Regions from separate parts of the Solwaraspora sp. WMMB762 genome, predicted to be linked through region 2. Evidence: riboswitches for the same ligand, from Rfam matches in the RefSeq annotation. Region 2 holds a riboswitch; the other holds the start of a gene.
The links. A riboswitch is a leader RNA that binds a small molecule or an ion and turns the genes downstream of it on or off. The one in region 2 is predicted to bind thiamine pyrophosphate.
Positions count from the first base shown of each region.

Region 1: linked by a shared signal. The riboswitch ahead of ACN27J_RS11360 (ECF transporter S component) and the one ahead of ACN27J_RS24905 (thiamine phosphate synthase) in region 2 are both predicted to bind thiamine pyrophosphate.

Region 1 covers NZ_JBMHMD010000001.1:2,565,651-2,579,596, reverse strand. The annotation lists gene ACN27J_RS11375 (PHP domain-containing protein) at 1-172, opposite strand, end outside; gene ACN27J_RS11370 (energy-coupling factor transporter transmembrane component T family protein) at 350-1,147, opposite strand; gene ACN27J_RS11365 (ABC transporter ATP-binding protein) at 1,192-2,613, opposite strand; gene ACN27J_RS11360 (ECF transporter S component) at 2,666-3,265, opposite strand; TPP riboswitch at 3,262-3,367, opposite strand; gene ACN27J_RS11355 (permease) at 3,579-4,595, shown strand; gene ACN27J_RS11350 (TIGR03943 family putative permease subunit) at 4,592-5,371, shown strand; gene ACN27J_RS11345 (DUF6328 family protein) at 5,451-5,981, shown strand; gene ACN27J_RS11340 (hypothetical protein) at 5,964-6,569, opposite strand; gene ACN27J_RS11335 (Fur family transcriptional regulator) at 6,613-7,053, opposite strand; gene ACN27J_RS11330 (ArsR/SmtB family transcription factor) at 7,100-7,393, opposite strand; gene ACN27J_RS11325 (metal ABC transporter permease) at 7,501-8,418, opposite strand; gene ACN27J_RS11320 (metal ABC transporter ATP-binding protein) at 8,415-9,176, opposite strand; gene ACN27J_RS11315 (metal ABC transporter substrate-binding protein) at 9,173-10,189, opposite strand; gene ACN27J_RS11310 (DUF6703 family protein) at 10,278-10,535, opposite strand; gene ACN27J_RS11305 (antibiotic biosynthesis monooxygenase family protein) at 10,567-10,908, shown strand; gene ACN27J_RS11300 (hypothetical protein) at 11,129-11,620, shown strand; gene ACN27J_RS11295 (glycine--tRNA ligase) at 11,691-13,070, shown strand; gene dusB (tRNA dihydrouridine synthase DusB) at 13,194-13,946, shown strand, end outside.
Region 2 covers NZ_JBMHMD010000001.1:5,552,464-5,566,409, reverse strand. The annotation lists gene ACN27J_RS24950 (ABC transporter ATP-binding protein) at 1-706, shown strand, start outside; gene ACN27J_RS24945 (LLM class F420-dependent oxidoreductase) at 709-1,650, shown strand; gene ACN27J_RS24940 (hypothetical protein) at 1,720-3,444, shown strand; gene thiC (phosphomethylpyrimidine synthase ThiC) at 3,426-5,018, opposite strand; gene thiD (bifunctional hydroxymethylpyrimidine kinase/phosphomethylpyrimidine kinase) at 5,018-5,857, opposite strand; gene ACN27J_RS24925 (thiamine phosphate synthase) at 5,899-6,495, opposite strand; gene ACN27J_RS24920 (thiazole synthase) at 6,492-7,262, opposite strand; gene thiS (sulfur carrier protein ThiS) at 7,268-7,468, opposite strand; gene thiO (glycine oxidase ThiO) at 7,459-8,634, opposite strand; gene ACN27J_RS24905 (thiamine phosphate synthase) at 8,631-9,305, opposite strand; TPP riboswitch at 9,300-9,411, opposite strand; gene ACN27J_RS24900 (DUF397 domain-containing protein) at 9,542-9,742, opposite strand; gene ACN27J_RS24895 (DUF5753 domain-containing protein) at 9,739-10,473, opposite strand; gene ACN27J_RS24890 (hypothetical protein) at 10,460-10,615, opposite strand; gene ACN27J_RS24885 (aldo/keto reductase) at 11,056-12,045, opposite strand; gene ACN27J_RS24880 (ABC-F family ATP-binding cassette domain-containing protein) at 12,051-13,727, opposite strand; gene ACN27J_RS24875 (class I SAM-dependent methyltransferase) at 13,823-13,946, opposite strand, start outside.

The DNA.
Region 1 (13,946 bases), 3.0 Mb from region 2:
CCGACGACGCGGCCGCGCCGGCACCGAGCAGCCCGGCGTTACGCAGGAAGGTACGCCGGGACGCCTCGGTCGGCGACAGTTCGGCGTCCGGCACCGACAGGTCGAGTGGTGCCGGTACGTCCGCACCGGTCGCCGCGTGGTCGTGGTGGTGATGATGGTGGTGGTGTCCCATCCCTGTTCCGCCTCCCAGATCAACTTTGTCGCGGTCAATCTCGTGGAGGTGGGGAAACAGCAGGCGACGTGCCGCCGTCGTCACGGCGCACGTGCCGTGAAGGTGTAGCCATGTGTGCATCTGTGGCACCTGGCGTGACCTGCTGATCTCTGTGCCGGGGGAGTGGCCGGGCCGGGCTCAGCCGATCACCGGGCGGAAGACCCCGGCGGCGAAACTGATCGCCAGCGACCCTCCGGCGACGACCGCGGCACCGGCGACCAGAGCGGCGTCGGCCGCTCCGAACCGTTGCCGCCGGGCGCTGGTCCGGGGGATGCCGGCGTCGAATCCCCGGGCGTCCATCGCGGTGGCCAGCCGGGTGCCCCGGCGGATCGCCAGGACCAGCAGCCCGAAGGCGGTCGCCGCGAACAACCGGAGCCGGCGCACCGGGTTGCGGCCCGCGTCGATGCCCCGCGCCCGGCGGGCCATCGCCAGCAGCTGCCACTCGGTGGCCAGCATCGGCACCAGCCGGAACGCGGCGAGCGCCCCGATCGCGAACCGGGGCGGAGCCTTGACGTTCTGCACCAGGGCGTCGGCAAGGTCGGTCGGGTCGGTGGTGGCGAAGACCAGCACCCCGGGCAGCGCCACGGCCAGCAGGCGCAACGCCAGCCCGAGCGCGGTGACCAGTACGCCGCTGGTGACCAGCACCGGCCCGGCGGCGAGCAGCACCGGGCCGGTCCGTTCGGCGGCGAACAACGTCAGGGTGACCAGCACACCGGCGGCGCTCAGCAGCAGCGGCGCCATCCGGCGCAGCAGGGCACGGTAGCCCAGCCCGAACAGCGGGACCACGGCGAGCTCGACGGCGATCGCGACGGCCGGCGCCAGCGGGTCCAGGGTGGCCAGCAGCAGCACCGAGAAGACCAGCGCGGCAGCGAGCTTCGCCACCGGGTTGCGGCGGGCCAGCGGCGCCGCCCCGGCACCGTCCGCTTCGCCGATCACCGGGCCAGCCGCCGGTCGGCTCACCGGGTCAGCCGTCGGTCGGCTCACAGGGTCAGCCGCCGGTCGGCGAGCGCGGCGACGAGGTCGACGTCGTGGGTCACCGTCACGATCCCGTGCCCGGCGTCGCGCAGCTCACCGAGCAGCGCGACCAGTTCGAGCCAGGTACGCCGGTCCTGGCCGAAGGTCGGCTCGTCGAGCACCAGCAGGCGGGGCGCGGTGGCCAGGGCGGTCGCCACACTCAGCCGCCGCGCCTCACCACCGGAGAGGGTGTACGGGTTGGCAGCCGCCAACCGGTCCAGCCGCAGCCGGTGCAGCAACTCGTCGACCACCGTGGCGACGGCCGACTCCGCCAGCCCGCACCGGCGCGGGCCGAGAGCCAGCTCGTCGGCCACCGTGGTCGCGACGAACTGGTGCTCCGGGTTCTGGAACACGTTGCCGATCCGGCGGACCAGCTCCGGTGCCCGCCACCGGTGCGGGGCCGGCCCCACCTGGCCGCCGGTCAACGCGGCAGTGGCCCGGACCGTTCCGTCGCTGGCCGCGACCAGCCCGCCGAGCAGCAGGGCCAGCGTGGTCTTGCCGGCGCCGTTGGGCCCCAGCACGGCCAGTGCCTCGCCGCCGCGTACCGGCACCTCGTCGGCGAGCGGGGCCAGTCGGGGCGCCAGCCCGACCCGGCCGGCGATCAGCAGCGGCTCGCCGGCCGGGGCGACAGGCCCGTTGCGCTGCGGCAGCGGCTGGTCCGGCACCCAGACACCATCGGCGGCCAGTTGACCGCCGTACCGGTCGAAGATCTCGTCCGGCTTGCCGTCGGCCCGCACCCCGCCACCGGCGGACAGCACCACCACCCGGTCGACCAGCGGCAGCGCCTGCGCCACCCGGTGCTCGACGATCACCAGCGTGGTGTCCCGGTCTCCGTCGAGCGCCCCGGCGACGGCGTCGCGGACCAGGTCGGCACCGGCCGGGTCCAGGTTGGCGGTCGGCTCGTCCAGCAGCAACAGACCCGGCCGCAGGGCGAGCGCCCCGGCCAGGGCCAGCCGCTGCTGCTCGCCGCCGGACAGCGCGGCCGTCGGACGGTCCCGGCCGTACCGGAAGCCGACCCGGGCCAGCGCGGCGTCCACCCGGGGCCAGATCTGGTCGGCCGGCACGCCCCGATTCTCCAGCCCGAACGCCACGTCGTCGCCGCTGCGCGCCATCACCAGCTGGCTCTGCGGGTCCTGGAAGACGATGCCGACCCGCTCGCGGGCCTTGCGCGGGTCGAGCCCGTCGACGGTGACGGTGCCGGCCTGCTCGCCCGAGTCGGCCGGCAGCAACCCGGCGATCGCCGCCAGCAGCGTGCTCTTGCCGGCCCCCGACGGCCCGAGCAGCAGGACCCGCTCGCCGGCGTCGACGCTCAGGTCGACGTCGCGGACCGCCCAGGCCCGGCGGCCGGCATGCCGCCAGCCGAACCCGCGCAGCTCCAGCCGGCTCACGACCCAGCCGGCCCTAGCTCGATCGCCACGGCCCCGGCCGGCCCCGGCCGGTTCACACCGCGGTGCGGTCGCGGCCGGCGGGGAACCGGTCGAGCACCCCGGTGCGGGCCAGGGCCCGGGTCAGCGCCACGCTGCCGGCACCGGCCAGCACGATCGCGCTGACCACGGTGACGATGAAGATCGGAATCCGGAAACTGACCAGGTCGTACGGCGCGTAGTAGCGGATCTGGTCGAAGATCGCCGCGCCGAGCCCGGCGGCGGCCCCGGCGGTCAGCGCCACCGGCAGCCGGAACGAGCGGTACGCCACCGCCAGGAAGACCAGCTCGGCACCGACCCCCTGGGCCAGCCCTTGCACGACCACCACGGCACCCCACTGGCTGCCCAACGCCGCCGAGACGACCGCTGCGACCAGCTCGCAGAACAGCGCGGCCCCCGGCTTGCGGATCACCAGCGCGCCGAGCACGGCCGGCACCAGCCACACCCCGTACAGCACCGCCTGGGCGGGCGGGAAGAAGGTGAACGCGGCCTCGGTGGCGGTCCAGATCAACCCCCACAGCCAGAAGACCACCCCGAACGCGACCGCGATCACCGAGGCGACCACGATGTCGACGGTCCGCCAGCTACGGTCGGCGGGCAAAGATTGCTGCGTCATACGTCGCTCCAACTCCCTGCGCTGGCATTACCCAGATCAGGTTCGAGGGTCTGCGGGACTTCCCGCACTCTCAGCGCTGCGTGCGCTCCCCTGTGGGACATAGGTTGTGCCACCGACGCTAGCACCGGTGGCACCGCGCCGACAGTGGGCGCGTCCCGGTGTGGTGGCGGGCACCCCTGCGCGGGTTATCGTGAACTGCCCGCCTTCACACCAGCGAGGGGACCAGCCCGCCGTGACCGCTGCCGATCGCACCGCGACGCGTCGGACGCGCCCAGGCGACGACATCGACTGGGCCGCACCGGCCGACGACGACCTGTCCGGGTCCGGCGGCGCCGCCGGACCGCCCGGTGGCCCACGTCCACCCCGACGCCGGCTGTTCGGTGACCGGATCGGCTCGGTGGAGGTGCTCGCCTTCCTGCTGATCGGGCTGGTGATCTTCCGCGAGCCGTTGGCCAACCTGATCTCCGACCCCCGGCTGCAGACCTGGACCACGGTCTTCGTGTCGGTGATGGTCCAGGCGATGCCGTTCCTGGTCTTCGGGGTGGTGCTCTCCGCGGTGATCGCGGTCTTCGTGCCCCGGTCGTTCTGGGCCAAGGCGCTGCCGAAACACCCGGCGCTGGCGGTGCCGGTGGCCAGCGCCGCCGGGGTGGTGCTGCCCGGCTGCGAGTGCGGTTCGGTGCCGATCGCCGGGTCGCTGATCCGTCGGGGCGTGGCGCCGGCCGCCGCGCTGGCCTTCCTGCTGGCCGCCCCGGCGATCAACCCGATCGTGCTGGTCGCGACTGCGGTCGCCTTCCCGAACAATCCCGAGATGGTCGTCGGTCGAGGTGTCGCCAGCCTGCTCGTCGCGGTCGTGATGGGCTGGCTGTGGCTGCGGCTGGGCCGTACCGACTGGATCCGCCTGCCGCACCGGCCCGACCTGGACGACCTGTCCCGGGCGCGGGCGTTCTGGGCGGCGGTGCGGCACGACATCATGCACGCCGGTGGGTTCCTGGTGATCGGGGCGATGGCCGCTGCCAGCATCAACGTGCTGGTGCCGGAGCGCTGGCTGCAGACTCTCGCCGACAACCCGGTGCTGTCCATCCTGGCGCTCGCCGTACTCGCCGTGCTGCTGTCGATCTGCTCCGAGGCGGATGCCTTCGTCGCGGCCTCGCTGTCGCAGTTCTCGCTGACTTCCCGGCTGGTCTTCCTGGTCGTCGGCCCGATGGTCGACCTGAAACTTGTCTCGATGCAGGCCGGGACGTTCGGGCGCAGATTCGCGTACCGGTTCGCTCCGGCGACATTCCTGATCGCCGTCGTGGTGGCGGTCGCGGTGGGGACGGTGCTGTTGTGAACAAACAGGCTCAAGGCGTGGTGCTGTTGCTGCTCGGCGGCGCGGTGGTCCGGGCCAGCGTCACCGACATGTACCTGCGGTACGTCAAGGAAGCGTTGCAGCCGTTCCTGATCGTCGCCGGCCTGCTGCTGATCGCCGCGGCGGTCATGACGCTCTGGCACGACCTGCGGCGCCGGTCGTCACCGGCCCCTGCCGTCGGCGTACATGCCGGGCACGGCCACGCCGTCGACGACGGACCCGGCGACGCCGCCGACGACGGGCACGGCCACGCCCATCACGAGCCGAGGGTGGGCTGGCTGCTGATCCTGCCGGTGCTCGGGCTGCTGCTGGTCGCCCCGCCGGCGCTGGGTTCGTACGCCGTCGCGCAGGCCGGCACCGCGTTGAGCAGCGAGCAGGCATCGTCGGACTATCCGCCGCTGCCGGACGGCGATCCAGCCGAAATCAGCGTGCTCGACTACGCCTCCCGGGCGATCTTCGACGAGGGCCGGTCGCTGGACGGGCGCGACGTACGGCTCACCGGTTTTGTCACCGACGGCCCGGACGGTGAGCCGATGCTCGCCCGGATCGTGCTCTCCTGCTGCGCCGCCGACGGCCGGCCGATCAAGGTCGGAATGGACGGCAGCGCCCCGACCGGGCTGCCGGCGGACACCTGGATCGAGGTGGTCGGCCGGTACAGCGACCGGATCGGCACCGACCCGGTGAACGGGGCCAGCATCCCCTACCTGGCGGTCGAGTCGTGGCAGCAGATCGACGCCCCCCGGCAGCAGTACGAGTAGAGGTTTCCCGCAGCGGGGTCCGGGGCACATTGCTGACCGCCGTTTGAGCGTGGGCGGTTCGGCAGGAGGACGAGCGGACGTGGACCGGGAGACTGAAAAGGAACGCTGGCAGCGCAACTTTTCCGATCTGCTGCAGGAGCTGAGAGTCGCCCAGACCGGGGTGCAGATCCTCTTCGCGTTCCTGCTGACCCTGCCGTTCAGCAGCGGGTTCCCCGACACGAACGGGTTTCAACGGGACGTGTACGTGGTGGCGCTGCTGGCGGCGGCGGCCGCCGCCGCGTTGATCATCTCGCCGGTGGCGTTTCACCGGGTGCTCTTCCGACGTGGCCGCAAGCCGGAGCTGGTCCGGTTCGCCCACCGGATGGCCAGCGGCGGCCTCAGCCTGATGCTGGTCGCCATGGTCAGCTCGGTGCTGCTGGTCACCGACTTCATCCTGCCCCGACCGGTCGCGTTCGTGCTCAGCGGCCTCACCGGGGTGTGGTTCCTGATCTTCTGGGCCGCCCTGCCCTTCGTGCACCGTGGCTGGCTGGACGGCGACGAGGAGGACGATGAGGACGAGGACGGCGACGGTGGTGCCGGGCGCGGCGGCCGGTCAGCGTCGGCCACGTAGGCCCAACGCCCGCAGCTCCAGTTCCGCCAACGCGTCGGTGACCGCCGGGTCGCCCCGCCGCCACCCGGCGGCGACGTCCGGGCCCAGCGCGGCGATGGTGCCGAGCGGGCGGGTGGTCAGCGCCCGCAACGCCAGCAGATCCGACCCGGCCGGTACGCCGCGCAGTCGGGCCGCCGCGCTCGCCCGCCGGATCCAGCGCACCCGCAACGGCAGCCAGCCGAACAGCACCAGACCCAGCGGGAAGACCAGCATCGTGCCGGCCAGCACCAGGGCCAGCTCACCGACCAGGTCCTGCTGTTCCTGCCCGGCGGCGGCGACCGAACGGGCCGCCCCGGCGGCCTGCTCGAACGGCCCGGTCAGCTCGTCGCCGACCAGCGGCACCCGGCCGACCCGGCCGCCGACGTCGGCGAGGTTGTCGGCCAGCCCGGTGCCGGCGTTCTCCAGCGTCCGGCCAGCGCCGGCAAGCTCACCGATCCGGTCATGCAGCGAGCTGGCGGCACGGATCCACAGGTAGACCCAGACGACGACGATCAGGTCGGTGGCGAGTTGCCGGGCGGCGCGCGGAAAGCGGTCGGCGTAGATCTGCATGCGCACAGCGTGCCGTACGAGGGCCGGGGCCGCGCGTGCGCAGTCACGTCGTCGGGGTACGCCGGGCGGCGCATTTCGGGCAGGTCCCGAAGATCTCCATCGTGTGGCTGACCCCGACGTACCCGTGCTGCGCCGCGATCCGTTCCGCCCAGCTCTCCACCGCCGGCCCGGCCACCTCGACCGCACTGCCGCACGAGCGGCAGACCAGATGGTGGTGGTGGCCCTGGCTGCACCGCCGGTACAGGTGCTCGCCGCCGGGCGGGCGCATCACGTCGACCTCGCCGGAGTCGGCCAGCCCTTGCAATGTCCGGTAGACCGTGGTCAGACCGACCCGGTCGCCCCGCTGGCGCAGCATGGCGTGCAGCTCCTGGGCGCTGTGGAAGCCGGCGAGCTCGTCGAGGATGGCGCTGACCGCGCTGCGTTGCCGGGTGTTGCGCACCGTCGAGGGTTCCGCGGTGCCGGGCGTGGTGTCTCCAGTCCTCATCAGGGCCTCCGGGACGGGTTCTGCCCGGGCCGGAGCCGGCGGCTGCTCACCGGACCTCCCGGGCATGACTGACAGCGTCCGCGACGATGTGCGCGACGTGTTCGTCGACCAGCGCGTAGGCGATCTCCCGGCCACGTCGGGAGCCGTGCACCACCCCCGCGCCCCGCAGCACCCGCAGATGCTGGGACACCAGTGGCTGCGGCGCGCCGAGCTTCTGCACGAGTTCGTGGACACACCGCTCGCCCTGGGCGAGCTCGGTCACGATCGCCACCCGCAGCGGGGCCGAGAGCGCGCGCAGCAACTCGCTGGCGCTCTCGTACCCGTCGTAGCCGTTGGCCATCGTCACCCCGCAACGGTAACCAATACCAGAGCCGGATCGGCAGGCAGGCGGCTCAGCGGTGCTCGTCGCCGGGTCTGTACCACGTCAGACGGGACGATCCGGGACACCTAGGCAGGACGTTCCGGGACCATCTCGGCGGGACGGTCCAGGACCACCTCGGGTGGCTCGACCTCGCGGGGCTGCCGGCGGTGGACGGCCAGCGTGCCGGCCCGGCGGCGCAGCAGCCGCCACGTCCCGGCACCGACGGCGGTGGCCGCGAAGGCGGCGATGGCCAGGATCACGATGGTCGCGCCCATCGCGGTGTCGGCGGTACCGGCCAGCCACACCCCGCCGCCGGCGGAGGCCGTACCGATGATCATCGCCACCGCCATGGTGCTGCGGAATCCCCGGGTGATCTGCTGCGCGGTCGCCACCGGGACCACCATCAGCGCGCTGACCAGCAGCAGGCCGACCGCCCGCATGGCGATGGTGACGGTCACCGCGGTGGTCACCGCGATCAGCAGGTTGAGGGTGCGCACCGGCAGGCCGGAGACCCGGGCGTACTCCTCGTCGTGACAGATGGCGAACAGGGCCGGCCGCAGCAGCAGCATCGCGGTCAGCACGACTGCGGCCAGCACCACGATCACCCACAGGTCCTCGACGGAGGCGGTGGTGAGCGAGCCGAAGAGGTACGCCATCAGGTTGGCGTTGCTGCGGTCGCCGGCCAGCCCGACCAGCATCACCCCGCCGGCGATGCCGCCGTAGAAGAGCAGGGCCAGCGCCATGTCGCCGGAGGTACGCCCGCGTTCGCGCAGCAGTTCGATGGCGACCGCGCCGACTGCGGCGGCGATCACGGCGGTGAGCACCGGGGAGCGGTCCAGCAGCAGACCGACGCCGACGCCGGTCAGCGCCACGTGGCCGACGCCGTCGCCGATCAGCGACATCCGACGCTGCACCAGATAGATGCCGAGGGCCGGGGCAGCCAGACCGATGACCAGGGCCCCGATCAGGGCCCGGATCATGAACTCGTACTGGAAGATACTCATGCGCTCCACATCCGGGACGGCTCCACCGCAGCGTGCGGATGGACGTGGTCGTGTCCCGGGTCCGCGTGGTGGCCGGCCGGCGCGGGCACCGGGCCGTCGTGCACCACCTCGCCGTGGTGCAGCACCACGGCCCGGTCGATCAGCGGCTGCAGCGGACCGAGCTCGTGGGCGACGAGGAGCACCGTACCGTTGCCGGCCACGAACGCGCCGAGCGCCCGGGCGAACGCCTCCTGGCTGGCCGCGTCGACCCCGGCGGTGGGTTCGTCGAGCACCAGCAGCTCGGGTTCGCCGGCCAGCGCCCGGGCGATCAGCGTCCGTTGCTGCTGGCCGCCGGAGAGCGTGGCCACCGGATCCCGGGCCCGGTCGGCGAGGCCGACGGCGGTCAGCGCCGCGGCGACAGCGGTGCGGTCGGCGGCGCCGGGTGGCCGCAGTACGCCGCGACGGGCCAGTCGACCGGAGGCGACCACCTCGCCGACGGTGGCCGGTACGCCGCTGCCGGCACCGAGCCGTTGCGGGACGTAGCCGATCCGGTGCCACTGCCGGAACCGCCCGGCCGGCACCCCGAACAGGTGTACCGAGCCGCCGCGCAGCGGCACCAGCCCGAGTGCCGCGCGGATCAGGGTCGACTTGCCGGAACCGTTGGCGCCCAGCAGCGCGACGACCTCACCGCTGGTCACGGTGAGGTCGACGGAGCGCAGTACGGTGCGGTTGTCGTAGCCGACCGCTCCGCGCGATACCTGGACGACGCTGGTGGTCACGAACATCCCAGGGCGTCGGTCAGATTGTTCAGATTGTTGTGCATCACCGAAAAATAGTCCCCATCGGCGTCCGGCTGCAGTCCCTCGATCGGATCGAGCACCGCGGTCTCGGCGCCGGTCTCGTCGGCGATGGTCTCGGCGACGCTCGGGCTGACCAGGGTCTCGAAGAAGATCGTCGTCGCCTGGTGCTCCCGGGCCTCCTCGATCACCTCGGCGAGGCGCTGCGGGGTCGGCTCGTCCTCCGGGCTCAACCCGGTGATTGCGATCTGGTCGAGCTGGTAGCGGACGGTCAGGTAGCCGAAGGCGGCGTGGCTGGTGATGATCTCCCGGCGCTCGCAGTCGGCCAGCCGCTCGGTGTACTCGGCGTCCAGGGCCGCCAACTCGGTGCGCAGCGCGGCGGCACGCTCGGTGTAGTCGGCGGCGTGGTCCGGGTCGACGGCGGCGAGTCGTTCGGCCAGCGCGTCACCGACGGTGGCGAACCGGGTGGGGTCCAGCCACAGGTGCGGGTCCTTCGCGCCGGTCTCCTCGGCGTGGTCGTCCGCCTCGTCGGCGTGGTCCGCCTCGTCCTCGGCGTGGCCGTCTTCGTCGGCGTGCTCGTCGGCGCCGTCGTGGTCGTGGCTGTGACCGCCGTCGGTGGCGTTCAGCAGCGGCTCGACCTCCACCACGTCGAAGGCATGGTCGCCGGCCTCCTGCTCCACCGCGGCGTCGACGGCGGGCTGGAAGTTACTCAGGTAGACGACCAGGTCGGCGTCGCTGACCTCGCCGATCTGCCGTGGGCTGAGCTCCAGGTCGTGCGGCTCCGCGCCGGGGGGCGCGAGACCGGTCACCGTGACGGCGTCGCCGCCGATCCGTTCGGCCAGGAACTGCAAAGGGTAGAAGGCGGCGACCACGCCGACCGTTGCGTCGTCGGCGGACCCGTCGCCGCCGTCCTGGGCGCAGGCGGCGGTGCCGCCCAGGGCCAGCAGGGCACCTGCGGTGGTGGCGACGGTACGGCGGAAGAGGTGGCTGTGCATGGGGCAACTGTCCGTGGTGACGATAATGATTGTCAAAAACGCATGGTTGCATGATTCGGTGCCGCCCGCGGCGAGCGGGCTGAAGCGGCTAGAACATCTTGGCGAGGGCGACCGCCACCAGCAGGGTGAGCGCCACCAGGCGAAACATGCGCCCGGCGGCCGGCACCGCCGGCCAGCTGCCACGTAGCAACCAGACCAGCCCGGCGGCCAGCACCAGCAGCGCCGCCGCGCCGACGACCCCAGGCGCGAAGAGCCCGACCAGGACGAGCACCAGGGCGGCGAGGAACGCCCCGGTCGGGCTGATCCGCCCCGAGCGGACCGGCGGCGACGGTTGCGTAGGCTGCATCCGACCGACTCTAGTCAGGAGGGGACTCGACGTGCTGGTGGTCAACCGGTTCGCCGTGCCGGAGGCGGACACGCCCGGCTTCGTCGATCGTGCCCGGGCCGCGTTGCGGGCCCTGGCCGGCCGCCCGGGGTACCGGCGCGGCGCACTGACCCGGGCGCTGGAGGACCCGCTCCGCTGGTGTCTGGTCACCGAGTGGGAGTCGGTGGGCACCTACCGGCGGGCGCTCGGCTCCTTCGAGGTGAAGGTGGACGCGACGCCGCTGCTCGCCGAATCGCTTGACGAGCCGTCCGCGTACGAGGAACTGGTCACCGCCGGGCCCGGAGAAGAACCCGCAGCCCACAGCAGTGACCGGGCGGCGGAGCCGGGACGGTGAGCCGGCGGGCACTACCCTTTGCCCCATGACCGATCCCGGACCGGCGCAACCGCGCCCGCCGTCCGCCGTGCCCGACGAGGCGTCCCCGTGGCAGGCACCCTCGCCGTGGGCTCCGCCGGATCGCCAGCCGCCGGACCGCCAGCCGCCGCCGCAGCCTGCTGCGACCGGACAGCCTGAGGCCGCACCGGACGCCACGCCGGCTGCCGGCCCGGTGACTCCGGTGCCCGGCCCGACCTACCCGGTGCCGGCTGGTCCAGGAGTCGCGCCGCCGTTCGCCGCTCCGCCGGCCGAGGGCCGTACCGCGCGGGTCTGGATCGGGCTGGGCGTCGCGGCGCTCGCGCTGCTGCTGTGTTGCGGTGGTGGCACCGTCGCGCTGGTCGGGCTGATCGTCACCGGCGCCGAAGCGATCGACGAACAGGCCCGGATCGCGGTCGGCGACTACTTCGAAGCGGTGAGCCAGCAGGACTTCGGCGCTGCGTACGACATGCTCTGCGCCGAGGCGCAGCGCCGTGAATCGGCCAGCGAATTCGCCCGGCGGCTCGCCACGGAGCCGGAGATCACCGGCTACGAGGTCGGTCAGGTCTCGGTCACCAGCCGGATCGTCGTACCGGTGGAGGTCGACTACGCCCGGGGCGGCGAGGACACCCTGCGGGTGTCGCTCAACCAGGACACCGGCACCGGTGAGCTAGAGGTCTGCGGCGTCGAGGGGTAGCCTCCGAACATCTGCCAGAACAGCCCGTCCGCACATCCCCGCCGGCCGCCAGCCGGTGTAGGAGCAGCGCATGCCAGCCGACCGCATCGACGCCGTGGCCAGTCTCGCCCACCGGCGTGGTTTCGCGTTCCCGTCTGGTGAGGTCTACGGTGGCCAGCCAATCGCCTGGGACTACGGGCCACTCGGCGTGGAGCTCAAGGAGCATGTCCGCCGGCAGTGGTGGCGCACGGTGGTGCAGCACCGCGACGACGTCGTCGGCCTCGACGCGGCGGTCATCCAGGCGAGGCCGGTGTTCACCGCGTCCGGCCTGCTCGACACCTACACCCAGACCCGGGTCCGGTGCCGGGCCTGCGACCTCACCCAACCGCTGGACCGGATCGTCGAGGCGTTCACTGTACGCCGGGAACAGCCGGCTGCCGCACTCGCCGAGCTCGCCTGTCCGAGCTGCGGCAGCCGGGGCAGCCTCACCGACCCGCAGCAGGTCAGCGGGCTGCTCGAGGTTTCGCCGGACCGTCCGGGGCCACCACCGGACCGGTACTACCTGCGGCCGGAGGCGGCACCGGGCACCTTCGTGAACTTCGCCAACGTGATGATCGCCGCCCGCAAGAAGCCGCCGTTCGGCATCGCCCAGGTCGGCCGGGTCTTCCGCAACGTCGTCGGCCCCGGCGAGTTCCTGCTGCGCAGTCACGAGCGGGAGCGGATGGAGCTGGAGTACTTCGTCGAGCCCGGGACCGACGACGACTGGCTGGAGTACTGGGCGCAGCAGCGGTGGGACTGGTACGTCGACCTGGGTCTCGCGCCACAGCAGTTGCGCCGTACCGAGGTGCCCCTCGCCGGCCTGCCGCAGCACGCCAAGCGGATCGTCGAGATCGAATTCCGGCTCGGTGGTGCCTATCAGGAATTCGTGGTGCTGGAAGGGATCACGAACCGCGCCGACTACGATCTGACCGCGCACGCCAAGCACTCCGGCGCCGACCTTTCCTATTTCGACCAGGACCGGGGCGAGCGGTGGGTGCCGTACGCGATCGAGCCGGCGGCGGACCTCACCGCGACGGTCTTCGCCCTGCTGCTGGCGGCGTACGACGAGGACGAGGCGCCCAACACCAAGGGCGGCGTCGACAAGCGGACCGTGCTCCGTCTCGACCCGCGGATCGCCCCGGTCAAGGTGGCGGTGCTGCCGCTGTCGCGCAACGCCGACCTCTCGCCGAAGGCGCGTGACCTGGGTGCCGCGCTGCGCCGCCGGTGGATGGTCGAGTTCGACGATTCCCAGGCCATCGGTCGCCGCTACCGGCGGCAGGACGAGATCGGTACGCCGTACTGCGTCACGGTCGACTTCGAGACGCTGACCGACGACGCGGTGACCGTGCGGGACCGGGACACCATGGCGCAGCAGCGGGTGTCGCTGGACCAGGTCGAGCGGTACCTGCTGGAGCGGTTGCCGACCGGCTGACCACCGGACCCGACCCGGGGCCGGCCGGCTGACCCCCAACCCGGGGCCGGGGCCGGGTGGGCCCGTGGAATCCTGGACGGCGTGTCTGTCACCCTGCCCCGACCGGCCGGCGGTGTCGCGCCGGTGCTGCCGCCGCTGCCGCTCGGCCGTCACCAGGTGTGGCCACCGGTGGTCCTGGCGCCGATGGCCGGGATCACCAACGTCGCCTTTCGCCGGTTGTGCCGCGAGCAGGGCGGTGGGCTGTACGTCTGCGAAATGATCACCACGCAGGCGTTGGTCGAGCGCAACCCGAAGACGTTGCGGATGATCGCGTTCGCGCCGTCCGAACGGCCCCGGAGCCTGCAGCTGTACGGGGTCGATCCGCAGGTCACCGCAGCCGCCGTGCGGATCGTGGTGGAACGTGACCTGGCCGATCACATCGACCTGAACTTCGGCTGCCCGGTGCCCAAGGTCACCCGCAAGGGCGGTGGTGCGGCGTTGCCGTGGCGGCACCGGCTGTTCAGCCGGATCGTCGCCGGCGCGGTCCGGGCGGCCGCGCCCGCCGGGGTGCCGGTGACGGTGAAGATGCGCAAGGGCATCGACGACGATCACCTGACGTACCTGGACGCCGGGCTGGCCGCCCAGGAGGCGGGGGTCGCGGCGGTGGCGCTGCACGCCCGTACCGCCGCCCAGCGGTACTCGGGCACCGCCGACTGGGACGCGATCGGCCGGCTCAAGCAGGCGCTGAGCGTGCCGGTGCTCGGCAACGGTGACATCTGGGAGGCCGACGACGCGGTGCGGATGGTGGCGCACACCGCCGCCGACGGGGTCGTCGTCGGCCGGGGCTGTCTGGGCCGGCCGTGGCTGTTCGCCGACCTGTCGGCGGCGTTCGAGGGC
Region 2 (13,946 bases):
GGTGACTGCCGGTGAGTTCGTCGCGGTCGTAGGTCGATCCGGTTGCGGCAAGTCCACCCTGCTCAGACTCATCGCCGGACTGCTTCCGACGACAGCCGGCGAGATCACCGTCGGTGGTCAGCAGGTGGTCAAACCACGCCGGGACATCGCGATGCTCTTTCAACGTCCGGCCCTGCTGCCCTGGCGATCAGTGCTGGACAATGTTCTGCTGCCGGCGGAGATCTTCGGGTTGCGCCGCAGACAGCACCGGGCAAAGGCCATGGAACTGCTGGAGATGGTCGGGCTGGCCGGCTTCGACAAGCGGCTGCCGCACGAGCTGTCCGGCGGCATGCAGCAGCGGGTGTCGCTGTGCCGCTCGTTGCTCGCCGAACCACAGGTGCTGCTGATGGACGAGCCGTTCTCGGCGCTGGACGCGCTGACCCGGGAGGAACTCTCCGTCGAGCTGCAACGGATCCACATGGAGCGCGCGGCGACCATCGTCTTCGTCACCCACTCGATCGACGAAGCCGTCCTGCTCGCCGACCGGGTCGTGGTGCTGAGCCCTCGACCAGGGCGGATCCGCAAGATCGTGCCGATCGACATCCCCCGCCCCCGCAGCCTGGGGCGCAACGCGCACACCGAGGACGTGGCCCGGTGCAGTGCGGAACTGCACGAGGTGCTGATGGAACGCGACGCACCGGCGACGGCCGGGATCGGAGGGTACTGACCATGCGGGTCAGCGTGTTCACCGAGCCGCACCGCGGCGCCAGCTACGACGACCAGCTCCGGCTGGCCCGGCTCGCCGAGGAGTCCGGGTTCGAGGGTTACCTGCGGGCCGACCACTACCAGTCGATGGGCGAGGAGCTGGCGCTGCCGGGGCCGACCGACGCCTGGCTGACCCTGGCCGCGCTGGCCCGGGAGACCTCCCGGATCCGGCTCGGCACGCTGGTCACCTCGGCGACCTTCCGGCTGCCCGGACCGCTCGCCGTGATGGTCGCCCAGGTCGACCAGATGAGCGGTGGCCGGGTCGACCTCGGCATCGGCGCCGGCTGGTACGCCCGGGAACACACCGCGTACGGGCTGCCGTTCCCGTCCGTCGGGGAACGCTTCGACCGGTTGGCCGAGCAGCTCGAGGTGATCACCGGGCTGTGGCGTACCCCGGTCGGTGACAAGTTCAGCTTCCACGGCGACCACTACCAGCTGGTCGACGCTCCGGCGCTACCGAAGCCGGCGCAGCCGGCCGGCCCGCCGATCATCATCGGCGGACGGGGGCCGAAGCGGACCCCGGAGCTCGCCGCCCAGTTCGCCGACGAGTTCAACATGCCGTTCAAGTCGGTCGCCGAGACCGCGGCGGCTTACGAGCGGGTGACCGAGGCCTGTCACCGGACCGGGCGCACCGAGCAGGGCCGACCGCCGCTGACCATGTCAGCCGGCATCGTCATCGCGATCGGGCGTACCGACGCCGAGGCGCAGCGTCGCGCCGCGCCGCTGCACGAGAAGAGCGCCCTGCCACCGGAGGACCCGGTGATCGGTTCGCCGGCCCAGCTGGTGGACCGGATCGGGGAGTTCGCGGCGATCGGTACCAGCCGGGTACACCTGCGGTTCATCGACCTCGCCGATCTGGACCACCTGGAGCTGGTCGCCGCCGAGGTGCTGCCCCAGCTGGGCTGACCCACCGGCCCGGCGGCGGTCGCCCCGGTCCAGGTCGACAGTGCGGGCGGCCGGCCGTAACCTCCCGGCATGGCCTTGCGGACCTGGCTCAGAGCGATCACCACGGCATTCGGTGTAGCGGCGTTCGCCGGCGCCGTCCAGCTCGGTGCCGGTTACGGTCTCCAACTGGTACGCCTGCGTCGCGACTTCGTCGGGCCGACCGCAGACTTCTGGCCGACCCAGCTGTCCTGGCTCGCCTGGTTCGCGATCGTCGCTGCCGTCGTCGGCGCGTGCGTGGCGCAACGGGTCGCCGAGCAGCGTCCGGCCCGGCCCCGGCGGGTGTCGGCGGTCCGGACAGCGCTCCGCCGGGTCGTCTTGGCGCTGGTCGCCGCAATCGGTGCGGCGCTCGCCGTGGTCGGGTTGTCGGTGCTGCCGGCGCAGGCGTCGACCGGGGTCGACGATCCGGTGACGGTTACCGCCCTGATCGGCGGGATCGGGGCGGTGGTGGGTCTGCCGGCGGCGCTGGCCGCGTTGACCCATCCGGCGATGCGCTGGAACGTGCTGGTGTTCAGCGGCGCGCTCTGGCTGCTGGCGGTCGGGTCAGTTGCCCCGGACCTGTGGGCGGGTGACCCCGTCGCCGAGATCCGACCCGGGGTACTCGAACCGGTCGCGCTCGACCCGGGTGACCCCGGTTGGCAGCTGTTCGTGCTGCTGCCGGCGCTGGCGCTGGCGCTCGGTGCGGCGGTGAGCGGGCTGGCCCGGTGGCGGGCGGCGCCGACGGTGGCCACGGCGGTGTCCGGAATGGCCGGACCGGCGGTCCTCGACGCCGCGTACCTGGCCGCCGGGGCCGGCCGCGCCGGGCCTTACCAGGACGACCCCTACTGGGCGGCGCTGCTGGCGGTGGCCGCCGGGGTCGTCGGTTCGATCACCGTGGCTGCCGTGCGTCGGCCCGGCCGACGGGCCAGCACCGCAACCGGAACGCCCGCACCCGTGCCCGCGAGTGGGACGCCCACGAGTGGGACGCCCGCGAGTGGGACGCCCGTGCCCGCCGTCGGAGCGACCGTCGGACCCGCCGATAGCTCGTCCGAGAGCCGAGAATCGGTAGTGGAAATTGCCCTATCTGAAAAGATTCCCGCCGATTCGGCATCCGTCGGGCGGGTGTCACCCGGTCCGGCAGCGCCGCCTGTGCCGGACCCGCCGACGCCGGGCCGGCCCACGCCCGACCTGCTGGCGTCATACCCGCCCGCAGCGGACCCGCCCACACCGAGCCTGACCTCACCGGACCCGGTCCGATCAGGCCCGGTCCGATCAGGCCCGGTCCGATCAGGCCCGGTCCGATCAGGCCCGGTCCGATCAGGCCCGACCGCAGCGTCACCGGTGCCGGTCGCCGCGCAGTCGCATCCGGGCGACCGTCCGCCGCCGACACCTGCGGCGGTCACCCCCCGTGTCGACCCGACACCGATCGCGCCGGACGGGCCGCCGACACCGACACCGACACCGGTGACCGATGGCGTCGACCGGCCGACGCCAAGGCCGGTGGCACCACCACCGGTCGCACCGCAACCGGTCGCCGCACCACCCGCCGCACCTGCGGCCGGCCGGATTCCCCGGCCACGGTTCATGCGCCAGCGGCGGCCGGCGCCTCCACCGGCGTTGACCGACGAGGACGCCGAACACGTGGACTGGGTCAGCGAGTTGCGTCGGCAGCCCCGCCGCGCGGACGGCCGGAGCCGTAACGGTGCGGAGGACCGGAACCGCGACGGTGCCGACAATCGGAGCCGTAGCGGCGCCGACGATCAGGCCAACGGCAGGTAGACCCGGCCACCGGATGCGACGAATTCATCCGACTTGTCCTTCATGCCCTGCTGGGCGTACTCCTTCAGATCCTGCGTGATTTTCATCGAGCAGAACTTCGGGCCGCACATCGAGCAGAAGTGGGCCGACTTCGCCGGCTCGGCCGGCAGCGTCGCGTCGTGGTAGGACCGGGCGGTCTCCGGGTCGAGCGACAGGTTGAACTGGTCCTCCCAGCGGAACTCGAACCGCGCCTTGGACAGCGCGTCGTCCCACGCCTGCGCACCTGGATGCCCCTTGGCCAGGTCGGCGGCGTGCGCCGCGATCTTGTACGCGATCACCCCGGCCTTGACGTCGTCGCGATCCGGCAGCCCCAGATGCTCCTTCGGCGTGACGTAGCAGAGCATCGCGGTACCGAACATGCCGATCATCGCCGCTCCGATCGCCGACGTGATGTGGTCGTACGCCGGCGCGATGTCGGTGGTCAGCGGGCCGAGCGTGTAGAACGGCGCCTGGTGGCACAGCTCCTGCTGCAGGTCCACGTTCTCCTTGATCTTGTGCATCGGCACGTGGCCGGGGCCTTCGATCATCACCTGCACGTCGTGCTCCCACGCCACGGACGTCAGCTCGCCCAACGTCCGCAGCTCGGCGAACTGCGCGGCGTCGTTGGCGTCGGCGATCGACCCCGGCCGCAGCCCGTCACCCAACGAGAAGGTCACGTCGTAGCGGGCCAGGATCTCGCACAGCTCCGCGAAGTTGGTGTAGAGGAAGTTCTCCTCGTGGTGCGCCAGGCACCAGGCAGCCATGATCGACCCGCCCCGGGAGACGATCCCGGTGACCCGGTCGACCGCCAACGGCACGTACGGCAGCAGCACCCCGGCATGCACCGTCATGTAGTCGACGCCCTGCTCGGCCTGCTCGATCACGGTCTCCCGGAACACGTCCCAGCTCAGCTTGACCGGATCCCCACCAACCTTCTCCAACGCCTGGTAGATCGGCACCGTACCGATCGGCACCGCCGAGTTGCGCACGATCGCCTCGCGGGTCTCGTGGATCCGCTTGCCGGTGGACAGGTCCATCACCGTGTCCGCACCCCACCGGGTGGCCCAGGTCAGCTTCTCCACCTCCTCGGCCACCGACGACGAGACCGCCGAGGTGCCGATGTTGGCGTTCACCTTCACCAGGAACCGACCGCCGATGATCATCGGCTCGGACTCGGGATGGTTGACGTTGGCCGGCAGCACCGCGCGTCCGGCGGCGATCTCGTCGCGTACCACCTCGGCCGGCAGGTTCTCCCGCAGCGCGACGAACTCCATCTCCGGGGTGACCATCCCGGCCCGGGCGTACGCCAGTTGGGTGGGCCGACGCCCGAGGGCCCCGGCCAGCGGGGTGCCGGCACCGCGCACCGGGGCGACGTCGCCGCGCTCGGCAATCCACCGCCCACGCAGCGCGGCCAGCCCGACCTGCGGGTCCGACCCCGGGCCGGACGTGTCGTAGAGCCGCACCGGCGGGTTGTCGCCGGTCAGGGTCACCTCGGCGAACGGCACCTGGATGTCCGGTCGCGGTCCTTGCACGTACACCTTGCGCCGAGCCTGCATCAGCGGGCCTCCTTCAGGTAGTTGCCGAAATGGTCTATTGGTCCGTGGCCGGAACCCAACCGCCAGTGCCGGGCACCGGCCAGCGCCCGCGCGACGTACTCCTTGGCGAAGACCAACGCCGCCGGTACGTCGTCGCCGAGCGCCAGCCGGGCGGCCACCGCCGCCGCGAAACTGCACCCGGTGCCGTGCGTGTTGCCGGTGTCCAGCCGCTCGCCGACCAGCCGCCAGCCGCCGTCGGCGGTGCCGACGACGTCGACCGCCGGGTCCGCCGCCGCGAGCACGTCGGCCGAGGCCGGGTCGGTCGACGTACCGTCCGGGTCGCCACCGGTCACCACCACGAACCTCGGCCCGCCGGCGGCCAGCTCGGCGGCGGCCCGCGCCATCTCGTCGACGGTCCGCACCGGCCAGCCGACCAACGCCGAGGCCTCCGCCCGATTCGGCGTCGCGACCAGCGCGTACGGCAGCAGCCGCTCGACCGCGCCGACCACGCCGAGCCGGTGCCCGCTGGTCGAGACCAGTACCGGATCGACCACCAGGTTCGGCAGCTCCCCGGCTCGGGCCAGCGCGGCGACCGCCCCGGCGATCCGGGCCGTACCGAGCATGCCGGTCTTCACCGCGCGCACCGGCAGGTCGGCGCGGACCGCCTCGATCTGGGCGAGCACCTGCGCTGCCGGCAGTTGGTGGACGCTGGTGACGCCGGTGGTGTTCTGCGCGGTCACCGCAGTGATCGCGCTGGTGCCGTAGACGCCGAGCGCGGCGAAGACCTTGAGGTCCGCCTGGATGCCGGCGCCGCCGCCGGAATCGGAGCCGGCGATCGTCATCGCCACCACCGGGGTGATCCGGTCGGCGGGCGTCAGCTGCTCACCTCGATCGCCGGCCATCAGCAGCTCACCTCGGCCGGTGCGGCCGCAGCGACCAACTCCGCCACGACGGCCGCCGGGTCGGCGGCGCGCATCACCGCGCCCATCACCGCCACCCCGGCGGCACCGGCCGCCCGGCAGGTGGCGACCTGCTCCGCCGTGGTCACCCCGGCGAGGGCGACCACCGGCCGGCCGGCGGCCACCCGGACCAGGCGGGCCAGCCCGGCCGGGCCCAGCGGCGGCCCGTACCCGGGCTTGGACGCGGTCACGAAGACCGGCGACACCGTCAGGTAGTCCTCCGTGGTCAGTCGGCGGAGCTCGGCCTCGTCGTGGCAGGAGCGGCCGACCAGCCCGAACGCCGGTGGCGGGTACGGTCCGGCGGCGCTCAGATGCACCGCGTCACCGCCCAGCGGATCGGGGCCGGCCACGATCAACGTCCCGCCGACCGGGGCGAGGATGCCGCGCAGCCGGTCGGCCAACGCGGCGCGTTCGGCTCGGGGCAGGTCACGTTCCCGCAGCACCACCTGCCGGAGTCCGCCGGCCACCGCCGCCGCGACCACCTCCGACAGCGGCCGGGCCGTCTGCCGGCGATCGGTGAGCAACAAAATCCCGTTCACAGTTCGGGTCGCCCCTCGTCCGGAGTGGATGCCAGGGCGTGGAAACGCTTCGGGATCCGCCCGGCGCGGGCCGCCAGCCGGCCTGCGTCGATGGCGTACCGCATGGCGGTGGCCATCGCGACCGGGTCGGCGGCCCGGGTGACCGCGCTGGCCAGCAGCACCGCGTCGCAGCCGAGTTCCATCGCGAGCGCGGCGTCGGAGGCAGTGCCGACCCCCGCGTCCAGCACCACCGGGATGTCCACTGACTGACGAATCAGTCGGATGTGGTGCGGGTTGAGGATGCCCAGCCCGGAGCCGATCGGCGCACCGGCCGGCATCACCGCCGCGCAGCCGGCGTCGGCCAGCCGGCGGGCCAGCACCGGATCGTCGGTGGTGTACGGCAGCACGGTGAAACCGTCGTCGACCAGCTGCTCGGCGGCGCGCAGCAACTCGGCGCCGTCCGGCAGCAGGGTCCGTTCGTCGCCGATGACCTCCAGCTTCACCCAGTCGGTGTCGAACGCCTCGCGGGCCAGGTGGGCGACCTTGACCGCCTCGGTGGCGGTGTAGCAGCCGGCGGTGTTCGGCAGCAGCCGTACGCCGCAGCGCTCCAGCAGGTCGAGCAGCCCGCCGTGCATGGTGGCGGCGCTGTCCACCCGGCGCAGCGCGACCGTGACCAGACCGGTGCCACTGGCCGCGATCGCCTGCTCCAGGATGTGCAGGTTGGCGGCACCGCCGGTGCCGAGGATCAGCCGGGAGTCGAAACTGTGCCCGGCAACGGTGAACGGCATCCGGCTCACCCGCCCTGCGCCGCGATCAGCACCTCGACCCGGTCGCCGTCGCACAGCTGCTCGGCCGACCAGCCGCTGCGCGGCACCACCTCACCGTTGACGGCGACAGCGACGCCACGTGCTCGGTCGGTGACCGCCCGGACGACGTCGGCCAGCACGGTTCCCGTCGGCGCGGTCATCGATGCCCCGTTGACGATCAACTCCACGGCTGCTCCTCCCTCGCGTTTTCCCTGTTCGCGGCAGTGAACCGGCCGGGCGTAAACGGTGCCAGCGCCGGATCCGGGTCGGCACCGGCCACCATGTCGGCGATCAGGTCGGCGGTCACCGGGGTCAGCACGATGCCGTGCCGGTGATGCCCGGTCGCCACCAGCACTTCCCTGCCTGCGGAGCCGCCGGCCGAGTTGACGTCGGGCTGCTGGTGCCAGCCGAGCAGCGGCGCGTTGTCCGGGGTGCCGGGCCGGGCCGCCGCCTGTGCCTCGACCAGCTCGTACTCGGCGATCTCCGGCAGCAGGTCGGCGGCGGCACGCAGCAGCTCCAGCACCGCTCCGGCGGTGACGGTGGTGTCGACGCGCTCCTCGACGGTGGCGCCGACGACCACCTCACCGTCGGCGCGCGGCACCAGGTAGACGTGCCGGCCGTCGGCGTACCCCCGGATCACGTGCCGGAACCCGACGGCGCCGGCGGGTGCCCGCAGCCGCAGGATCTGGCCTTTGACCGGGCGGACCGGCAGCCCGGTCAGCGCCGCTGATCCACAGCCGGCGGCGACCACGACCACCGCCGCATCCAATGTGGAAACGTCGGTGACCGGCTGCGGGACGACGGTGACCCCGGCCCGGTCCAGCGCGGTGTCCAACGCCGCGACCAGCCGGCGCGGGTCGACCTGGTGGTCGTCGGGCATCAGCGCACCGCCGCGCACCCTGGGGGCCAACGCCGGTTCGCGCTCCCGCAGCGCCGTGGCGCGCAGCAGCGTGATCGGCAGGTCCAGACTCTGCTGGTACGCCCAGAGCCGCTCCGCCTCGCGTCGGTCGTCACCGGTGAGCGTGACGACCAGGGTGCCGTCGGTGCGGTAGCCGATGTCCTGGCCGGTGACTGCGGTCAGCTCGGCGGCGAACGCCGGCCAACGGGCCGCCGAGTCGACCAGCAGCCGGGTCAGCTCAGCCTCGCCGAAGTGCGACTCGGCGACCGGGGCGAGCATCCCGGCGGCCACCGAGGACGCCCCGGATCCGGGTGCCGGGTCGTAGAGCACGGTACGCAGCTCACGCTGGGCGCAGCGCCAGGCGATACTCATCCCGATCGGCCCGCCGCCGACCACCGCCACATCAGCCCGGCTGCTGGCCCAGCCGTTGGCGTGTCCGTTGCCCGTCGCCGTCATGCCGGCGCTCCGTTGTCGGTGCCGGTAGGCCGCTGCCGTACCGCAGTCAGCAGGTCGGCGGTGGCCCGCCCCGGGTCGGCGGCGGCGGCGATCGCGCCGACCACCGCGACCCCGTGCGCACCGGCGGCCAGCAGGTCCGACACCCGGTCCACGGTGACCCCGGCGATCGCGACCACCGGTACGTCGACGGCGGCGGCGACGGCGGCCAGCCCGGCCGGCCCGATCGGGTCGGGCAGCTCGGTCTTGGTGCCGGTGGCGTAGCACGGCCCGACCCCCAGGTACGTCGCCCCGGCCGCGACCGCCGCCCGCCCGGTGGCCGGGTCGCGGGCGGTGGCACCGAGGATCGCGGCCGGCCCGAGCACCCGGCGGGCGGCGTCGACCGGCAGGTCCAGCGCGCCGACGTGCGCGCCGGCCGCACCGGTGGCGAGCGCGACGTGCAGCCGGTCGTTGACCAAACAGGTCACCTGGTACGCGGCACATTCGGCGACCGCGCGGCCGGTCAGCTCGTACGCGTCCCGGTCGGACATGTCGTCCTCGACCCGGACCTGCACGACCAGGTCGGCGGTGGCGTCGGCGGCGTGGGCGGCGGCCAACGCCGCCCGCAGTACGCCGAGCGGGTCGCACCCGGGTCGGGTGTCGGTGATCAGATGCAGTCGCCCAAGGGACGGCACGGCAACGCTCCTCCCTGCGCCGGCATTACCCGGATCAGGTTCTACGGTCGGAGGCCGCGTCAGCCTCCCTCTCAGCCCGGTGCACCGGGCTCCCGTGGGTTACTTGCCTGTTACCGTACGACGGTCTCGTCGATCCGCCAAGGGCCGATCCGAGGCAACCTTCGGTCGCTGCCCGCCCCGCCGCTGTCGGCCGTGACCAGGCTCACCGCCGGCCGGCCGCCGGCGCACCGCCGCCGTCAGCTGGTGAGGGCCCCGCCCTTGGCGGCGGCGACGAAGCGTGACCAGCTTGTCGGGGCGACCACCAGCACCGGACCAGCCGGATCCTTCGAGTCCCGCACCCCGACGACCCCACCCAGCCCGTCAGCCACCTCGACACACTGACCCTGGTTGTTTGATCGGCTGCTCTTGCGCCAGCTAGCTCCGGAAAGATCGATCATGACTCGTACTCCTTCGCGGTCCGCCAGAAGAGGTCACGACTGGCCTGCTCGCTCAGCGCCCGGCCAGCGATGTCGGTGAAGGTCCAAGCGTACCGCTCAGCCTCATCCGGCCGATCGAGGAACAGAGCTCCTGTCAGCTCCTCCACGTAGACAGTCGTCGGCTCGTTCCCTTCTGGAAAATCAAGAAGAGTGAACGAACCGTGCGCCATCAGGCCGGCGTGCAACCCGGCGCTGAACGGCAGCACCCGGACCGAGACATTCGGCTGCTCCCCGGCCTGAGCCAGCCGACGCAACTGTCCGGCCATGATCTGCCCGCTGCCGATCGGTCGACGCAGGATCGCTTCATCGAGCACGATGTCGAACCTGGGCAGGTAGGGCTCCATCCGGGTCAGCAACCGCGCGCGACGCATCCGCATCTCGACCCTGCGCTCGATCTCATCCGCAGGCACTTCATCCTGGTTCACGCTGAACACGGCAGTTGCGTACTCGCGGGTCTGCAGCACGCCGGAGACGAGCTCCGTATGGAATTCGCGGAGATGGGCGGCGGCCTCCTCCAGGCCGACGAACAGCTCGAACCAGGACGGGATGCTGGCGTAGTCGTGCCACCAGCCCTTCTCCTTGGTCTTCGGGGCCAACGCGGCCAACGCCTCGACGGTCTTCAGGTCCGCGCCGTACAGCTCACAGAGCAGCACCACGTCCTCGGCGCGGATCGGCACCTCACCCCGCTCCATCCGCAGCAGCTTGGTCGCCGACCACTCCAACTCCCCGGGCCGCCGTGGTCTGCGGGACCCCGGCCAACCGCTCACGCAGCCGACGCAGCTCCCGACCGAGCTGCCGTCGGGGCACCGACGAGTTCAACAATGCTGCGGGCACGTTGCCACCTCCTGGTATGCCACTCACCGACGACGGAATGATCGACAGACGACAGTCACTATCGAGTGGACATATCTCTACCACAACGCCACGACGCCATTGCCGAACCGCTAATTGATCATTGATTGACGGCTGGCCTGAAAATCGGCACGAAGCACCGCGATCCGCAGCCGGTCTCCACGCCACGCAATGCGGGTACCCGATCATCGGCGGAAGTCCAGCCGAGGAGTCAGGATCATGTGAGGCTCAGCCTTGCCGGCACTCCCCCGGCGCGGCACCCCGCATCGCCCCTGGGCGGTGCGCGGGGCGGCCGGTGACGCGGATCAGCTCGAGGGAACCGTCATTGTCGTCAAAACGGCCCCGAGACAACAATGTGGGTTCCCTCGGCACCATGAGCTCTCGGCACCGTGAGCTCTCGGCGCCATGAGTGGCAGTGGCGGTCAGCTCAGCGAGCCGCCGGGGCCGGCGTGCTCCGGCAGGATCGACCGCAGTTCGGCGAGGTCGGCGGCGTCGGGCTGCCAGGTCCCGGCGGCGGCGTTCGCCCGTACCTGCTCGGGGGTGGTCGCCCCGGCGATCACCGACGCCACGGCCGGCTGCGCGGCCAAGCCGCCGATCGCGACCGCGAGCAGCGACAGGTCCCGCTTCGCGGCGTACGCGTCGAGGGCCTCGATGACGTCCCACGGCGCTCCGCCGAGTCGGGCGGCGTACCGGCTGCTCTCGCCGGCCAGCCGGCTACCCGGCGGCGGCGCCTCGCTCCGGCGGTACTTGCCGGTCAGCAGCCCGTCGGCGAGCGGGAAGTACGGCAGCAGTCCCAGGCCGAAGCGCCGGCAGGCCGGCACCACTTCCTGCTCGACCCGCCGGTCCAGCAGGTTGTACTCGTTCTGCGCGCTGACGAACGGCGACAACCCGGCGGTACGCGCGATCCACGCGGCGTCGGCGATCTGCCAGCCGGCGAAGTTCGAGCACCCGACATAGCGGACCTTGCCGGCGCGGACCAGGTCGTCCAGGGCCTGCAGGGTCTCCTCGATCGGGGTAACCGGGTCCGGCTCGTGGAACTGGTACAGGTCGATGTAGTCGGTGCCGAGTCGGCGCAACGACGCCTCGACGGCCCGCATGATGTACCGCCGGGAGCCACGTACCCCGTGGTCGACGCCGTTCATCCCCGACATGTCCATGCCGAACTTGGTGGCCAGCACCACGTCGTCGCGGCGGCCGCGCAGCGCCGCCCCGAGTTGCTCCTCGGAACCGCCGTGCGGGGTGCCGTAGATGTCGGCGGTGTCGAACAGGGTGATCCCGGCGTCGAGTGCGGCGTCGACCACCGCCCGGGTGCCGGCCGCGTCCAGCTTGCGGCCGAAGTTGTTGCAGCCGACCCCGACCGCCGACACCATCAGCCCGGAGTCACCCAACCGGCGGTAGATCATCTCAGCCATGTCGGTCAGCGTACGTCCCAGACCGGCTCGGGGACCTCGACCACCTCCCCGTCGCCCTGGAACAGCACGAACCGGTCGAAGGATCGGCTGAACCAACGGTCGTGGGTGACCGCGATCACCGTACCCTCGAAGGCCTTCAGCCCTTCCTCCAGCGCCTCCGCCGACGCCAGGTCCAGGTTGTCGGTCGGCTCGTCGAGCAGCAGCAGGGTGGCGCCGGACAGCTCCAGCAGCAGCACCAGGAACCGGGCCTGCTGGCCACCGGAGAGGGTGCCGAACCGCTGGTCGCCCTGGCCGGCCAGGTCGTAGCGGGACAGCACGGCCATCGCCGCGTGCCGGTCCATCCCGTCGCGGTGGTCGTCGCCGCGCCACAGTACGTCGGCGAGGGTCTGGTCGAGCAGTTCCGGCCGGTCGTGGGTCTGCGAGAAGTGGCCGGGCCGGACCCGGGCACCGAGCCGGACCATGCCGTCATGGGCCACCGGGGCGAGCGTCGCGCCGGCGATCGGGCCGGCCGCCGGGTCCGGGTCGGTGCCGCCCCGCGCCAGCAACCGCAGAAAGTGGGACTTGCCGGTGCCGTTGGCGCCGAGCACCGCGACCCGGTCGCCGTACCAGATCTCCAGGTCGAACGGGTAGGTCAGCCCATCCAGCTCCAGTTGCTCACAGATCACCGCCCGCTTGCCGGTACGGCCGCCGGACAGCCGCATCCGCAGCGACTGGTCCTTCGGCGGCAGCGGCGGCGGGCCGGCCTCCTCGAACTTGCGCAGCCGGGTCTGCGCGGCCTGGTACCGCGAGGCCAACCCGTCGTTGTACGCCGCCTTCTGCTTGTACATCAGCATCAGTTCGCGCAGTTTCTCGTGCTCCTCGTCCCACCGGCGGCGCTGCTCCTCCAGCCGGGCGTGCCGGGCGACCCGCGCGGAGTGCCAGCTGGCGAAGCCGCCCGGATGGGTCCAGGCGGAGCCGCCTTCGACGGCGACCACCCGGTCGGCGGTCTGGGCCAGCAGCTCCCGGTCGTGCGAGACGTAGAGCACCGACTTGGTCGACTCGCGCAGCCGCTGCTCCAGCCACCGTTTCCCGGGTACGTCGAGGAAGTTGTCCGGCTCGTCGAGCAGCAGCACCTCGTCGGTGCCGCGCAGCAGCAGCTCCAGCGCGAACCGTTTCTGCTGTCCACCGGAGAGTGTCCGGACGGGACGGTCACGGACCCGGTCCCACGGCAGGTCGAGCACTGCGGTGGCCACCGTGTCGAAGACGACCTCGGCCTCGTAGCCGCCGGCTTCGCCCCAGGCGGCGAGGGCGTTGGCGTACCCGATCTGGGTTTTCTCGGCGGCGGCCGAGGTCGCGCCGGCGGCCTCTGCGGCGTGCACGGCCCGTTCGGCGGCGGCGAGCCGTTCTCCTGCGGCCCGCAGCGGCGGCGGGGCGAGTGACAGTGCCAGGTCGGCGAGGGTACGGTCGTCGCCGATCATGCCGATGAACTGCCGCATCACGCCGAGCCCGCCGGCGCGGGCGACTGCTCCGGTGGCCACCGGCAGGTCACCGGCGACCATCCGCAGCAGCGTCGTCTTGCCGGCGCCGTTCGGGCCGACCAGTGCCACCTTGGCACCCTCGCCGACCCGGAACGACACGTCGGCAAAGAGCTCCCGACCATCCGGCAGGGTGTGCCCCACCGCGGCCACGTCCACGTATCCCACCCCGGCATGGTGCCTGATCGGGCCTGTCGTCGGCAGCTGAGATTCGCGCCGCCGGGTGAGCGACTGGCACTGGCACTGGCGAACCGGGGTGGCGGTCAGTCGGCGTGGTGGGTGACCCGCAGCACCCGGTAGCCCTTCTGGCTGGCGTGCCGATCCACCTGCCAGCCCTGCTCCCGCAGCCACTGCTGCACCGAGTCGCCACCCAGGTAGCGGGCGATG